2 linked regions of the Bdellovibrio bacteriovorus genome follow. The protein of the gene in region 1 interacts with the protein of each later gene in a pairwise test. Links are inferred from orthologs where the notes say so. Each region holds a gene or a part of one and is shown on either strand. Other genes may lie near its edges.

Region 1 (2,930 bases):
TAGTCAAGTGAACAGAATCGACAGATACACAACATGGCTGTTTTGGGGATATTTCCTGGGTGGTCTTTTAGTGTTTTTGACGATCTTCACCGCTGTCGACGCCATGTCCACGATGGTGAATTATAAGAATGTCGCTCCCTCGGCACTCTTGAATTACTATCTGTATTCGTTCCCTGAAATCATTTCGAAGCTTCTTCCGGTTGCCTGTTTGTTGGGCACAATCTTGACGCTTTCAAGTTTGAATAAGGCGAATGAACTCGTCGCGTTATTTGCGAGTGGAATGAGTCTTCTGCGTATTTCCGCGCCGATCCTTATCTGCGTCAGCTTTATTTCTGTTCTGGGTTATTACGCCTCGGATCGCCTGATTCCAAAAGCGACGAAAGAAAAGAACTACATTCTTTATTATGATCTGAAAAAAGAGCCGCATCGTTTTTCGACGATCAAAACTGATAAGATCTGGTACCGCTCTAAGAACTCGATCTTCAACATTCAGACTTTGAACGCCAAAGGGGACCGCGCCCAAGGCTTGACGATGTATTTCTTCAACGATGCTTGGGATCTGGTGCAGATGATCACATCTCGCGAAGTCATCATTCAGGGCTCGCAGTGGCTACTTGAAAACGGTGCCGTCACGGTCTTTACCAAGAACTCCAGTTTTCCTTTAACGACACAGTTTAAAAAGAAAAACATTGTCATGGCCGAGGACTCCAAAGACCTGCAAAGCGCGGGTCAGACGGCCGATATGATGTCGCAGGCAGAGCTAAAACACTTTATCGAAAAGAACAAAAACGCGGGCCTGGATACAGTGGCCTATGAGGTCGACTATCACGCCAAGGTCAGCTTTGCCTTTGCCGGCCTCGTCATGTGTCTTTTAGGCATCCCTTTCAGCGTCGGGCGAGCTCGTTCGGGTGGTACAATGCTGAATGTCGGGATCTGCTTAGGGCTGGTTTTCGCCTATTACGTGTTTTATTCGTCGGGAATCACTTTAGGGCAGCATGGGACTTTGCCTCCTTATGTGGCTTCATGGATGCCCAACATTGTCATGACGGTCGTGGCCTTGGTCCTTCTCAAAAGGCTGAAACGCTGATATAATGGGGGCCTCTCGGAGGTTCCTATGATCATGAAAATCCTCACATTCCCAGATCCGAAATTGCGTGAAGTTTCTAAACCTGTCACGGAGTTTGGTCCTGAGCTAAAAAAGCTTTCCGAGGATATGATCGAAACTATGTACGACGCGAACGGCATCGGACTTGCGGCTCCGCAAGTGGGTGAGTTGGTGCGTATGGTTGTTATCGACACTCGCCCTAAAGATGATAAAGGTCGTCGTTATAAGTACGAAGACATGACGGATCTTGAAAAAGCCGTTCCTCAACCGTTGATTCTAATCAATCCCGAAATTGTTAAAGGCGAAGGCAAAACAACTTTCGACGAAGGTTGCTTATCTATCCCTGGTTACTACGAAACTGTGGAGCGCTATAACTATATCGAAATGAAAGCTTTTGATTTGAATGGCAAAGAGTTCATCGTAAAAACTGATGGTCTTCTTGCGATCTGTATGCAGCACGAGCTGGATCACTTAGAGGGCACTCTTTTCGTCGATCACTTGAGCTTCGTTAAAGGCAATAAGATCAAAAACCAAATCAAAAAGTACGGCTACCCTGTGAAAGATAAAGCGGCGGACGCCGGCAGTGCTGGAGCGGATGCGAAAGCTGGAGCAGGACCAGGCAAAGAAAAGTTGGAAGTGTGAGTAAGGTCCGCGTCTGTTTTCTTGGAACCCCTGAATTTGCCGTGACCTCTTTGCAAGCTCTTCTGAAAGATGAGCACTTTGAGGTCGTCGGAGTTGTCACTCAACCTGATCGTCCCGCAGGACGTAAATTGCAACTGACACCAAGTCCGGTGAAGGTTTTAGCTCAAGCCCACAATTTAAAAGTTATTTCTCCTGAATCCTTAAAAGCGGACGCCGCTGCTGTTGCAGAAATTGCTAGCTGGGGAGCAGAAGTTGGTGTTGTCGTCGCCTTCGGGCAAATTCTGACACAAAATTTTTTAGATTCTTTTCGTTTTGGCTGCGTGAATGTTCACGGATCTGTTTTGCCGCGATGGCGGGGAGCGGCTCCCATTCAACGTGCGATTGAAGCGGGCGATCTTGAAAGTGGCGTGACTCTACAAAAGATGGTGAAGAAGCTCGATGCTGGAGACATCATCGGCATTCGTCGCGTGAAGATCACTCCCGAAATGAATGCATTAGAACTTCACGATAAACTTGCAGAGTTGGGTGCGGATCTTTTGCGTGTGGAGCTGATGGATTATGTGCGTGGCAACTTAGCGCCCACGCCGCAAGATGAGTCGCAAGTCACCATTGCTAAAAAAATTGAAAAGCATGAATCGCAGGTGGACTGGAATCTTTCTGCAAAAGCGATTGACGGGAAAATTCGTGGTTTCGTTTACGGGCCGGGAGTTTTCACTTTGCTTCAAGGTAAAAAATTGAAACTGCATAAAGCGGTTCCCGTTAGTGGACCGGTGAGTGCAGAGCCAGGAAGTATCACGACAGTCAATGCAGATCACTTGTCGGTGGCGACAGGTGATGGCATTTTAAAAATATACGAAGTTCAGCCAGAGTCTCGCAATCGCATGAAGGTGGCGGACTTCTTAAAAGGTCATGATCTTAAAGTAGGAGACAAGCTCGGTGTCTAAGATGGTCGCTCCCTCTATTTTGTCAGCGGATTTTGCGAATCTTGAAAAAGAAATCAAGGCCGTTGCCGAAGCGGGGGCGGACTGGATTCACGTGGATGTGATGGACGGGCGCTTTGTTCCCAATATCACGATCGGTATTCCGGTTGTTAAGTCTTTGAAGAAAGTGTCTCCACTTCCCCTGGATGTTCACTTGATGATCGAAGAGCCCGAGCGCTACGTCGAAGATTTTATTAAGGCGG
Region 2 (3,233 bases), 1.6 Mb from region 1 along the record:
CTCCGGTCATATCCATGTTCGCCATGACCATGCAATAACGCTGACCATTGACGAGTCCATCCACGCGGTCATCAACAATCGGAGGATTTGCGGAACGATTCACTGGAAGTTCAAACATCGAAGAAGCGTTGCTGATACTTGCGATCGTCGTATTGTCATCAGTGACAAAAGGTTCGTAAAAGAAAACAACCGAACGGAATTCAACACCGGGAGCCGGTGAAGCCGGATACCCATCAGAGTAAACCATGTTTTCGACGTAAAGTTTTTCATCGCCCGGAAAGACATTGAAGTGACAAAACCCCTGGTTGTTGGCCACCGCAGCCGTATTGCAATCTGTGTAGAAAGAATCCGAAGCATCCGCTGCAGCCACTCGCGTGTTCAACCGGAAAGTCATTGAATCCGTCGTCGCCGATCCCCCGGATGTCGTGTTGATTCCAACAACCAAATCCTTATTCATGCTGCTATCGCAATTGCCTACACCCGCAGCTTGGCAGATTTCAGCCCAGGTCGCTTGGAACGTCAGAACACCACTGTCGAAAGTCCAAGGCAAAGTAGAGCTGACATCGTCTTCACCAATTTTCGCGTAAACCGTCCCCGTCGTATTCGTCGAAGTCATTTGAATGACTAAACGAAGATTGGGATAAGCGCTGGTTTTATTACACGAAAAAAGTTTTCCGCCCGCAGAAGTTCCTGTGCAGCTGTCGCATGTAAAAGACCCGTCGCCAGTACAAGCTACCGCCGGAGTAAATCCCGCATAAATAATAGGTTTAGCTGGATCAGAAAGATCACGATTTGAATCGCCAGAAATAGAATTCAATGTCATGGTCGCATGACTATTGAACGAAAGAAGGAAAATGCTGGCTGCCGTGATTACCGAAAGCTTCATCCTTTTAATCGAACCATGCGAAGGTCGAGATGTCAAAAAAAGCTCAAACTCAAGACCTTCGTCGAATCAGACAGGGACTATGGAAAAAGGTGGGAAGACCCACCTTTTTATTAACTGAAGAAGATTTGTTCAGCGATTTGGATGCCATTCAGAGCAGCCCCTTTACGGATGTTGTCCGAAACAACCCACATCAACCACATTTTTGGGTTTTCAGGATCGCGATGCACGCGTCCCACGTAAACAGGATCTTTTCCAGAAACATCGCGGGCCAAAGGATAAACGCTCTTCTTAGGGTCATCTTGAAGGACGATGCCTTTGAATTCGGAAAGAGTGGCCATGATCTGATCGCGGCTGACTTCTTTATTTAGAGTCACCCATACGGACTCACTGTGCGCGTTCAGTGCTGGGATACGAACCGTGAAAGCCGAAACTTTCAATTTGTCCTGACCCAGGATCTTACGTGTCTCTTTCATGATCTTTACTTCTTCACTGCAGTATCCCTCGTCGTTAAAGGACCCGATTTGCGGGATACAGTTGAAAAGAATCGTATGCGGGAAAGTTTTTGGTTGGTGATCGTCTTTGTGGTTTGACGTCTGTTCCATCAATTCGTCGTAACCGCCTTGACCGGCACCACTCACCGCTTGATAAGTGCTGACTCGCACTTCTTCTAAACCAAATTTATCTAAAAGTGGTTTTAGTGCCACAACCAACTGGATGGTTGAGCAGTTTGGATTAGCAATGATTTGCGGCTTGGAATCTTTAGTCACCAAGTTGCCGTTCACTTCAGGAACTACCAAAACAGTGTTGGGATCCATACGGAAAGCGGCAGAGTTATCGACGGCAAAAGCCCCGGCTTTCACAGCCTTCGGCGCCCACTCTTTGGAAATATCATCACCCGAAGAAAAGAACACAAGATCAAGGCCGTCGAAGCAACCTTCTTTAAGAACTTGCACGGGCCAAGAAGCCCCTTGCAGGTCGATCTTTTTTCCTAATGAGTTCTCAGATGCAAAAGGGCGCAGTTCCTGGATGGGAAAACTGCGCTCTTCAAGAAGTTTCATGAAAGTTTGGCCTACCATGCCGGTAGCGCCAACAACTCCGACTTTAAGTTTTCTTTTCATCTTTCTTCGCCTCTTCTTCCTCTTCTTCGAGGACTAAGTCACTCTCGTGTACTTGCGCGGGAGCATACACACTGGGCTTAATTTTACGAATGTTCTTTCCAAGCTTGAAGACACCGAAAACTGCACCCAAAGCGGCATAACCCATGAAAAGCACGAACAGCATCACTTCAGGGCGAAGAGCAACGACAACCAAAACACCGACCCCCAAAATCAGGTAGCGGAATGGAAGACGCTCTTTCAGATCTAAATCTTTAAAGCTACGGAAGCGGAAGTTACTTACCATCACTAGCGCCAAAAGGATCGTCATGATCAAAAGACCATAGTTACCTAGTGGTTCTAATTCCAAATCTTGGAAGGCAAGAACTGAAGAAGCTACGATACCCGCAGCCATTGGAATTGGTAAACCTTGGAAATAGTTTTTTTCAACAACGTTTGCTTGAACGTTGAAACGCGCCAAACGAAGAGCTCCGCAGGCTACGAAAAGGAAACACGCCACCCAACCCAAACGACCAAAGGGTTGAAGCGCCCACAAGAACAACAAAGTCCCTGGAGCCATACCGAAGCTGACAAGGTCACACAAAGAGTCGTACTCGGCACCGAACTTACTTGTCGAACGAGTCAAACGTGCCAAACGACCATCTAACTGGTCAAAGACCGCCGCCACAACAATCGCATAAGCGGCATAAAGATAATTTCCTTTGATAGATTGAATCACTGCAAAGAAACCAGAGAACAAGTTTCCTGTCGTCATCAAATTCGGAAGAATATAGATATACATTGCCAAGCGCTGTGCTTTGGCATCTTCGGAATCAATTTTTTCTAGATGAGTATCTGCCATTGTCTTCTCCCGCCATGTGGTCCATGGCAGGGAAACATTATCCTACAGTGGCAAAAAATCCAAAGAAATAAAACAGGATGGTGAGGCCAACGGCGCTCATCACAGGCAAAGTGAGGTTGTCATCAAGCTTGCCAATAGGAATAAGCTCTGCGAACGCGCCGACAAGACCGGCGAACAAACTGACCACCACGATGCGATCCATTAGATAATTGTGATATAGCAAGTAGAAGAAAGTCAGCGCCGCACAAACAAAGAACGCCGCCATGAAACCTTGGATTGATTTATGTCCAAAGATTTTATCTTTCCCGTACAAAATTCCAAAGTAACTTGCGATCGGATCCGCGAAAGCCAGGAACAACAAAGTCAAAGCTACGATCTGGCGAGGAAACAA

What was found. Proteins that work in one complex are often made in the same cells at the same time.
Region 2: the proteins of def (region 1) and AZI87_RS09115 interact in binary tests that used the Escherichia coli proteins (3 or more experiments, as listed by UniProt). The link is inferred for Bdellovibrio bacteriovorus from one-to-one orthologs.

The regions. Positions count from the first base shown.
Region 1 is NZ_LUKD01000001.1:279,367-282,296, reverse strand. The notes cover bases 221-2,930. They hold def (peptide deformylase), read left to right. Parts: upstream 221-1,114; coding sequence 1,115-1,747; downstream 1,748-2,930. Other genes in these bases: rpe (ribulose-phosphate 3-epimerase), read left to right, coding at 2,693-2,930; fmt (methionyl-tRNA formyltransferase), read left to right, coding at 1,744-2,691; lptG (LPS export ABC transporter permease LptG), read left to right, coding at 221-1,087. Outside these bases: more of lptG, read left to right, coding at 8-220. UniProt on the Escherichia coli protein: Removes the formyl group from the N-terminal Met of newly synthesized proteins. Requires at least a dipeptide for an efficient rate of reaction. N-terminal L-methionine is a prerequisite for activity but the enzyme has broad specificity at other positions.
Region 2 is NZ_LUKD01000001.1:1,892,158-1,895,390, reverse strand. The notes cover bases 1-2,988. They hold AZI87_RS09115 (aspartate-semialdehyde dehydrogenase), read right to left. Parts: upstream 2,005-2,988; coding sequence 997-2,004; downstream 1-996. Other genes in these bases: AZI87_RS09105 (diacylglycerol/polyprenol kinase family protein), read right to left, coding at 2,880-2,988; pssA (CDP-diacylglycerol--serine O-phosphatidyltransferase), read right to left, coding at 1,988-2,842; AZI87_RS09120 (CFI-box-CTERM domain-containing protein), read right to left, coding at 1-886. Outside these bases: more of AZI87_RS09105, read right to left, coding at 2,989-3,233.